Regions from separate parts of the Turicibacter sp. TJ11 genome, predicted to be linked through region 2. Evidence: riboswitches for the same ligand, from Rfam matches in the RefSeq annotation. Region 2 holds a riboswitch; the other holds the start of a gene.
The links. Region 2 has a riboswitch for S-adenosylmethionine ahead of metK (methionine adenosyltransferase). Riboswitches for the same ligand answer to the same signal wherever they lie in the genome.
Positions count from the first base shown of each region.

Region 1: another riboswitch for S-adenosylmethionine. It lies ahead of JRC48_RS09580 (methionine ABC transporter ATP-binding protein); the one in region 2 lies ahead of metK (methionine adenosyltransferase).

Region 1 covers NZ_CP069349.1:1,996,312-2,001,514, forward strand. The annotation lists gene pflB (formate C-acetyltransferase) at 1-1,542, opposite strand, end outside; gene JRC48_RS09575 (manganese efflux pump) at 1,869-2,438, opposite strand; SAM riboswitch class I at 2,643-2,741, shown strand; gene JRC48_RS09580 (methionine ABC transporter ATP-binding protein) at 2,857-3,870, shown strand; gene JRC48_RS09585 (methionine ABC transporter permease) at 3,870-4,538, shown strand; gene JRC48_RS09590 (MetQ/NlpA family ABC transporter substrate-binding protein) at 4,633-5,203, shown strand, end outside.
Region 2 covers NZ_CP069349.1:2,414,063-2,419,265, forward strand. The annotation lists gene JRC48_RS11600 (ISL3 family transposase) at 1-14, opposite strand, end outside; gene JRC48_RS11605 (DNA recombination protein RmuC) at 185-1,366, shown strand; SAM riboswitch class I at 1,441-1,543, shown strand; gene metK (methionine adenosyltransferase) at 1,847-3,037, shown strand; gene JRC48_RS11615 (diacylglycerol kinase family protein) at 3,342-4,232, shown strand; gene JRC48_RS11620 (ABC transporter substrate-binding protein) at 4,669-5,203, shown strand, end outside.

The sequences.
Region 1 (5,203 bases), 420 kb from region 2:
AGCGATACCAGTTGCTGAAACGCGTTCTGCATCAGTATCATGTAATGCCATTTCAATACGCTCATAGCTATATTTGTCATGCATGTAATGGATGATATTTAATGTATTAACATATAAGTCTGCTAACCATTCCATTACTTCATCGTAACGTTCCATGACTTTGTTGTAATCTAATACTTCATCAGTAATTGGTGCCCAGTGTGGTCCAACTTGTACTTTAGATTTTTCATCTTTACCACCGTTGATTGCATATAATAATGCTTTTGCTAAGTTAGCACGTGCACCGAAGAATTGTAATTGTTTACCAACTTTCATTGGTGATACACAACATGCGATTGCATAGTCATCACCATAGATTGGACGCATGATGTCATCATTTTCATACTGAATAGCTGATGTTTTGATTGACATTTTTGCACAGTATTCTTTGAATCCTTGAGGTAATTTTGTTGACCATAATACTGTTAAGTTTGGTTCTGGAGCTGGTCCTAAGTTATCTAATGTGTGTAAAACACGGAATGAGTTTTTAGTTACTAATGGGAATCCATCAGTTGACATACCAGCGATTGATTCAGTTACCCAAGTTGGATCTCCTGAGAATAATTCATTGTAATCTGGTGTACGAGAGAATTTAACTAAACGTAATTTCATTACGAAGTGGTCCATGATCTCTTGTGCTTCTTCTTCAGTAATAACACCATTTTGTAAGTCACGTTCAATATAGATATCTAAGAATGTTGACGTACGTCCTAAAGACATCGCAGCACCGTTTTGCTCTTTGATTGCTGCTAAGTATCCAAAGTATAACCATTGAACAGCTTCTTTAGCAGTTGTTGCAGGTTTAGAAATATCGAAACCATGTTTTGCTGCCATTTGTTTTAATTCATTTAAAGCACGGTATTGCTCAGAAATTTCTTCGCGTAAACGAATGTTTTCTTCATCCATTACACGTGAAGTATTGTTATGATCTTTTAATTTTTCAGCCATTAAACGATCTACCCCGTATAAAGCCACACGACGGTAGTCACCGATAATACGTCCACGTCCGTAAGCATCTGGTAATCCTGTGATAACACCTGATTTACGAGCTGCACGAATTTCTGGCGTGTAAGCATCGAATACACCTTGGTTATGTGTTTTACGGTATTCAGTGAAGATATGAGATACTTCTGGATCTACATGGAATCCATAAGATTCAGCTGCTTTTTCAGCCATACGAATTCCACCGAATGGTTGTAATGAACGTTTGAATGGTTTGTCAGTTTGGAAACCAACGATTTGTTCTAAATCTTTGTTTAAGTATCCTGGTTCGTGAGAAGTAATTGTTGATACGATTTTTGTATCTAAGTCTAAAACTCCGCCAGCTTCACGCTCAGCTTTAGTTAACTCCATTACTTGCTCCCATAATTTTGTTGTTGCTTCAGTTGGTCCTGCTAAGAAAGAGTCGTCTCCTTCGTAAACAGTGATGTTTTGATTAATGAAATCGCGCACATCGATTTTTTCTTGCCATTCTGTACCTTTAAAGCCTTGCCAAGCTTCCATGATAGTTCCTCCTTATAGTTCTTTAAGAACCTCTCTGAAATTTTAATCCCATTACAAAATTAATTTTATAACAGAATTCTAAATATTGTAAAGGGTTTACACTATACGCATATAACATTTAGTAACTCCCCCTAAACGTTATAACGTATATATCTTTTACAGTTATTATTATATTTCCACCATTGGAAAAAATCAACTTATATACTCTAGTTTTTTAAAAAATATTTTTAAAAATGGGTATAATATTAATTTATACTAAAAAATCCTCTTTTTAGTCATCATATTTTCTATTAAGAGGATCCTAAAATAACCTCTAATTTTATCTTTTAAAAAAACAACGTATCTATTCCTAATAAAATAATAATAATCCCACCAAAAATAGTGGCCTTATTTCCAATGAGATGACCTAATTTTTTACCAAAAGATGATCCTATATAAGAAAGCATAAAGGCTACACCGGAAACTAAGATCGTGGCTAATATTAATTCATTATACATTAACCCATAGGTAATTCCCGCTGCTAAAGCATCTATGCTCGTTGCAATTCCAAACATAGCTAACAACTTAAAGGATAAATCTTTTCTTTTATTTTTTTCAACTTCTTCACATAATTCAGGTTCTCCAAATGACTCTTTTAACATTCTTACACCTAATATGACTAAGATCACTCCTGCAATTAATCGATTATAGGCTGTCACTTGACCACTAACAAATTTTAATGACACAATTCCTAAAATAAATAAAAGACCTTGGAAAAATCCAAAACTCAACGATACTTTTAGACATTCCCTAATTCTATTTGCTGATCCATTCATCCCCAGTGTAATAGCAACAGCAAAAGCATCCATAGCTAAAGCAACAGACATTACCATAATAACTACCAAATAATCCTTCAACGATCATCACCTCTATTTTATATTTCTATTAACTTTACATCTTATCTTGCTTGAGATGAAGATATGATTAAAAAGTTTCCTACTCTTTCGATGTCTATCGATGACTTTCACGTTTTTGTCTCTTTCTTTAAAAAATAATTGACTTTCCAACAAATGGTATTATAATAGTTAATAAGATTTAAAATTTCATATATTTTCATAAAACTCTTATCAAGAGCGGCGGAGGGACAGGCCCTACGATGCCCGGCAACCAATCATATGATATGGTGCTAATTCCTGCAGATATTATCTGAAAGATGAGAGAAAGTGTTAAATTACATCCTTTTATGTAATAGACCTTTCTGTTGATCTAAGCAGAAAGGTTTTTTATTTCATGAAAGAAACTAGGGGAGATAACTGGGAGAAAGGGGAGAAGTTTATGATTGTTCTTAATCAAATCAAAAAGATATTTAATACCGATTCTGGTCCTGTTACTGCTGTTAATTCTATTGATTTATCCATTAGACAAGGAGAGATTTTTGGGATTATTGGTTACAGTGGCGCAGGAAAGAGCACGCTCATTCGTATGTTGAACTTATTAGAGCGTCCTACAGAAGGATCAGTCGTCGTGAATGGAAAAGACTTAACTAAAATTTCTGCTAAAGAGTTACGCCTTACTAGGCAACAAATTGGAATGGTTTTTCAACATTTTAATTTACTTTGGTCACGTACAGTATTTGAAAATATCGCCTTCTCACTTGAAATTGCTGGCGTTAAAAAAGACAAGATTCAGTCGCGTGTACTTGAACTAATCGATTTAGTCGGACTAAAGGGAAAAGAAAATAACTATCCCTCTCAATTAAGTGGAGGCCAAAAACAGCGTGTTGGAATTGCTCGTGCTTTAGCTAACAATCCTAAAGTTTTGCTTTGTGATGAAGCAACTTCAGCACTTGATCCTCAAACAACGGATGAAATTTTAGACTTACTCGTTGAAATTAATCGAAAATATCACTTAACCGTTGTTCTTATTACTCATGAAATGCACGTCATTCAAAAAATTTGTCATCATGTGGCTATTATGGAAAACGGATCAATTATTGAAAAAGGTGATGTATTAAGTGTTTTTAATAACCCTAAACATCTAGTCACTCAACGATTTGTTAAGCAAGTCGTTAGTGAATCGGAATCTTATGAACTAGTTGAAGAGCTTTTAACTAACTACCCAGAGGGAAAAGTAGTGTTATTAAAATACTTAAAGGAAAAAGCAGCTCAACCCTTTATTACAAATGTCATTCGAAACTATCAAGTCGAGATCAATATTATTCAAGGAAAAGTTGTTCAGACTCAAGAAGGTGGTTATGGCTCACTTTATGTTCAATTCCTTGGTCAAGAAATCACTCCTGCTATCAACTACTTAAAAGAAGCTGGAGTAGAAATTGAGGTGATTTCCTAATGTTTGTATCATTAATACCTAATGTCAGATGGGATAAGATGTTAGAGGCTACAACCGAAACGCTTTATATGACAGCTATCTCAAGTTTCTTTGTCTTTATTTTAGGATTAATCCTTGGTTTAATTTTATTTTTAACTTCTAAAAATCAGTTACTAGAAAATAGATGGATTAATAGCTTTTTATCAGCCATTGTTAATATCTTTCGCTCAATTCCATTTGTCATCTTAATTATCCTTTTATTAAACGTGACAAAATTTCTAGTGGGCACCATCCTCGGCCCTAATGCAGCCTTACCGGCATTAATTATCAGTGCGGCCCCTTTTTATGGGCGATTAGTCGAAATCGCACTTCGAGAAATTGACAAAGGAGTTATTGAAGCTTCTGTCGCTATGGGAGCCTCACTTTGGACCATTATTCTAAAAGTCTTAATACCAGAAAGTTTACCGGCCCTAGTTTCAGGTATTACAGTCACCACGATTTCATTGGTTAGTTATACAACAATGGCCGGCGTCATCGGAGCAGGAGGACTTGGAAATCTCGCCTATCTAGATGGCTTTCAGCGTCAACGCTTTGACGTCGTCTTTGTCGCAACCGTTATTATCTTAATTTTAGTTTTTATTCTTCAATTTATTGGTGATACCCTCACTAAAAAGATTGATCGAAGATAGTTATTTATCTAGTTAAATCCTTAATCATTGATTAAGATTTATATCATAAATTCGTGAGAGAAAACGAATAAGAAATTATAGGGGGAATTTAAGTATGAAAAAATTATCATTAGGTTTATTAAGTTTAATCACCATTTTCTCTTTAGTTGGATGTAACAGCTCAGATGAAAGTGAAACAGTGTTAAAGATTGGGGCAACTGCTGTTCCTCATGCGGAAATTTTAGAACAAGCAAAACCAATCCTTGAAGAGAAAGGAATTAAACTTGAAATTACCGTTTTCCAAGATTATGTTATGCCAAATACGAGTGTTGAAGAAGGTGAATTAGATGCCAATTACTTTCAACACATTCCTTATTTAGAAGGATTTAATCAAGATCAACAAACACATCTTGTTAATGCTGGGGGCGTTCACATCGAACCCATTGGGATTTATTCAAAAAATTATCAATCATTAGATGAGTTACCAGATGGAGCAACTGTTATCATGAGTAATTCAGTCTCTGATCATGGGCGTATGCTGACGCTATTACAAAAAGAAGGTTTAATTAAATTAAATCCAGATGTGATTGCCGATCAATCAACCGTTGATGATATTATAGAAAACCCTAAAAATTTAAAGTTTAAAACAGACATTGATGCTGGAATGTTAGTCACTGTGTATGAAC
Region 2 (5,203 bases):
TATGAGTGGGACATCAAACTCAATCCTTTCAATTTTTTCTTAGCCGATAACATTGTAACAGGACAGAGACGAGATGTCTCTTTTTTATGCCATGAAAAAAGGCGCTGCTCCATTAGCAACACCAAATATTATAGAACCTTTTATGATTATGGTAAAATAAAGAAGTATTGAAAGAGGGGATAAGATGATAGGTATATATTTATTATTGATTGTATTAATTATTTTAGTCATATTAGTACTAATTAAAGAAACGCCAAATAGAGAAACACGTCAGTATTCATTGCTTGAACAACAAGTCAAACACGTGATTGATGAGCAACAGCGAATGGAAAAAAGATTACAACAGTCCAACTTTCAAATGTTAGATACGGTCAGTCAAAATAATGAGCGTGTTTTAGAGCGCTACAGTCAGTTTGAGCGAACGATTCGTCAGCAACTTCATCAACATAGTACATTAGTGACAGAGGAGTTACAACGTGATTTTGAGAAGTTAAATGGACGAATCGAAGTTAACTTAATGCGAATTAATGATAAAGTGAATGAACGTTTAGATCAGTCATTCAGTAAGACAAATGAAACATTTCAAAATATTTTAGTTCGTTTAGCTAAAATTGATGAGGCACAAAAAAAGATTGAAAATTTATCAACCGATATTGTTTCGTTGCAGACTTTATTAACAGATAAAAAAAGTCGTGGAACCTATGGAGAAGTTCAGTTATATCAAATCTTAGCATCCGTGTTCGGAGAAAAAAATGATCGCTTATATCAAACGCAGTATAAGCTTTCTAATGCGACAATGGTAGATGCCATTTTATTCGCACCAGAACCGCTTGGAAATTTACCGATCGATTCAAAATTCCCGTTAGAAAATTATCAACGAATGATGGATAAAACATTAATGGAAGTGGAACGACAGATTGCAACTAAACAGTTTAAACAAGATGTCAAGAAACATATTGATGACATTGCCAGTAAGTACATTACACCAAAGGAAACATCCGATCAAGCGATTTTGTTTTTACCCGCTGAGGCAATCTTTGCAGAGATTAATGCGTATCATGTGGATTTAATTGAATATGCTCAGCATAGAAGAGTTTGGCTAGTTTCACCGACAACGTTGATGTCTACTTTAACAACGATTCAAGTGATTTTAAATAACTTAGAACGAGATCGACATGCTTTAGTGATTCAACAAGAATTAAATAAACTCGGAGAAGAGTTTAGACGATATAAAGATCGCTGGGATAAGCTAAGTCGACATATAGACAGTGTTTCAAAAGATGTCAAAGAGATCCATATTACAACTGAGAAAATTGGAACAAGATTTGATGCTATCTCAAATGTCGAACTAGATTTCAAAGAATAAGTGTTAGTAATTGACAAATAAAACGTTTATTTTTATAATAAAGAGGAAAGCTAAAAAATAAATACAATAATATACTCTTATTAAGAGCGATGGAGGCATAGGGGCCTGTGAAGTCGCGGCAACCTCCCTTTGACGGGAAGGTGCCAACCCAAGCGAGTTTAACTCGAGCAATAAGAGGGTTTGAATCAGTTATTCAAGTCCGCTTATAGCGGACTTTTTTATTATATTTGGCTTATGGGAGTTGTTATCATTAAAGCGTTAATTAGACTTGATTATTAAACTATTGACGTATCATTGATTAATACTTAACTTGCCAGTTGTGAATTTTATCTGATCATTTGGATAATGTTTCTTGAAGTGTACAATATAAAGGAAGAATGATTGATTTTGTTAATAAAAAATTAACCGACCCTAGCGTTATCTTTAAATAGTTCATTAAAAATATAGAGTATCCCTTAGTGTAATAGAAGGAGGACAATTATGACAGAACGTCGTTTATTTACATCAGAATCTGTAACAGAGGGGCATCCAGATAAAATTGCAGATCAAATTTCTGATTCAATTTTAGATGCTATTTTAGCTAAAGATCCTATGGCTCGTGTAGCTTGTGAAACATCTGTTACGACAGGATTAGTTTTAGTATTTGGGGAGATTACTACTTCTTCATATGTTGATATTCAAAAAGTTGTTCGTGAAACGATTCGTGAAATTGGTTATGATCGTGCGAAGTATGGATTTGACGCGGATACTTGCGCAGTATTAACAGCAATCGATGAACAATCAGCTGATATTGCCATGGGAGTTGACCAAGCATTAGAGGCACGTACTGGAACAATGTCAGATGAAGAAATTGAAGCAATCGGAGCTGGTGATCAAGGATTAATGTTTGGGTTTGCTACTAATGAAACAAAAGAATATATGCCATTACCTATTTCATTAGCACACCAATTATCACGTCGTTTAACAGAAGTTCGTAAAAACGGAACATTAAGTTATTTACGTCCAGATGGTAAAACACAAGTGACAGTAGAATATGATGAAGCAGGAAAACCAGTTTCTATTGATACTGTCCTTATTTCGACTCAACATTCACCAGAAGTTAGTCACGAAGAAATTGAAGCTGACATTAAAAAGCATGTGTTTGACGTTGTTTTACCACAAGAGCTTATCACAGAAAATACACGTTATTTAGTAAATCCAACAGGTCGTTTTGTGATTGGTGGACCACATGGAGATGCAGGATTAACAGGACGTAAGATTATTGTTGATACATATGGAGGATACGCCCGACATGGTGGTGGAGCTTTCTCTGGAAAAGATGCAACTAAGGTCGATCGTTCAGCGGCTTATGCCGCACGATATGTGGCTAAAAATTTAGTTGCAGCGGGATATGCTGATAAAATTGAAATTCAATTATCTTATGCTATTGGAGTAGCGCAACCAACTTCGATTATGGTTGATACATTTGGAACTGGAAAAGTATCGGATACTAAAATTGTAGAAGTGATTCGTCAAAACTTTGATTTACGTCCAGCAGGAATTATTCAAATGTTAGATTTACGTCGCCCAATTTATAAACAAACTGCTGCGTATGGACATTTTGGACGTACAGATGTAGACTTACCATGGGAACGTTTAGATAAAGTTGAAGTGTTAAAAGCTCAACTTTAATATAAAAAACCTGATTCATTTAGTGAATCAGGTTTTTTATATAACTGAGAATGATATATTTTTAGTTCGTTCTTTCGCTAGTGATCAAGGAATAGGTGCTTCGTTACTAATCGCAGGTAACTTATCAACATTTATGTTCGTATGAAACCAAGGGATTAATTAAGATTTATCCACAGTAACTAAAGATATTTTTGTTTTCCATTACTATGAAAAAAGATATTCGGTGATAAACAACATTTTTTTTAGATTAGATGATATAATATAATGTAAAATGAAGTTTTAGTATTTGAAAGGAAGTGCCTCTGTGCGTAAGAAGGTATTGTTGATTATTAATCCAACTTCTGGACGTGGAATGATTAAGGATTATTTACTTCTCATCGTCAGTCAATTAAGTGCAGCCGATTACGAAGTCGTTGTTTATCCAACGAAAGCTAAGTATGACGCGGTTGAGAAGATGAAGGAAGCTAGAGGATATGATTTAGTTATTGCCAGTGGTGGAGATGGAACATTAAATGAAGTAATTACTGGGTTGATTGAAGCAAACGCAACAACACCAATTGGTTATATTCCAACAGGCACAACTAACGATTTTGCGATGACGCTCGGGATTCCTAAAAATATTCCCAAGGCTTTAGAGTTATGTATTCAAGGAAAACCAATGTCTATCGATATTGGTCAATTTGGGAATCGATATTTTACTTATGTTGCAGCTTTTGGAGCATTTACAGATGTGGCTTATGAAACACCACAACCAAGAAAAAATATGTTAGGTGGATTAGCTTATTTAATTGAAGGGTTACTAAAGTTACCAACCATTCAATCTTATAAATGTAAAATTACATATCGTGATGGATTTTTAGAAGGTGATTATATTTTTGGAATGATTTCTAATTCAGATTCAGTTGCTGGAATTAAAAATGCATTTGGAAATCACGCGGATTTAAGTGATGGATTATTTGAAGTGACATTAATTCGTGCACCAAAAAATTTAATTGATATCCATCGAATACTCAATGATTTCTTAAATACTCAGTACGATCCAGAATATGTTGTTACTTTCAAAACCGATCGTATGACTGTTGAAAGCGAACAAGATGTGAAGTGGACACTCGACGGTGAAGATGGTGGAATTATGAGGAGTGTCAAAATCAAAAGTCTTCAAAGAAGAGCGCAGATTTTATCTTTAAAGCCGTAATTTCTTAAACTAATCTATTTATTATTGATAAATTTTTACTAATCGCCTTACTAAAAACTAAAGAGTTTGAAAACTTAACTTATAGTTATGTAGCCATTAGATATAGACTTTAACATTTTAAAGAACTTAATAAAATTAATAGGAAGTCTTGATTTGGATGATTTTTGATAGATTAGATGATTACTGAAAATAGAACATATTCAAATAAATGTTATTAAAATGATCGGGAATTAACTGATCATTTTTTATTTTAATAGACGTGATTTCATTAATTAAAAATAAACTAGTACACTGATTCTAATTTAAGAGCGTTGCTAAATATTTTTTATCGTTAATTGATAACTAAACAAGTTTTATCTGAGTGCTAAGTTTGGGAATTCCTTTATTTGATATGTTATAATAAGAATGAATATTTTCTATGGAGGGACTAGAGTAAATGAAGAGAATAGGCTTATTAGTCATTGGACTAACGCTTCTTTTATTAGGAAATCAATCCTCAAGTTGTGCACAAAGTAATCGGCCGGTTGTTACAGTAGGATATTATGATTATGAGCCATATTTTCAGTTAGATAGTAAAGGGAATGTATCTGGAATTTATCATGATATTATTCAACTCATTGCCAAAGATTTAGGTTTTTCAGTAGACTATCAAATGATTAGTGTGAATGATGCTGTTGAGCGATTAAAAAATAATGAATTAGATTTAATTATAGGCTTACACTTTACTAAAGATCGACAAAATAACTTAATTTATAGTGATACGAGTATTGGTTCAGAAGAAGTAGCTATTTATACGACCTCTAAGTTAGGTTATGGTGACATAGAATCGTTAAATGGAGCAAAAATTGCTTTAATCAGAAATGAAGAAAACTCAAAATGGATTGAAAATTTTTTAACTCGAAAGGGAATTGAATTTGATTCAGTTGTTTATGTGAATACGTATAGTGAAGCCATTCAAACTCTATTATTAG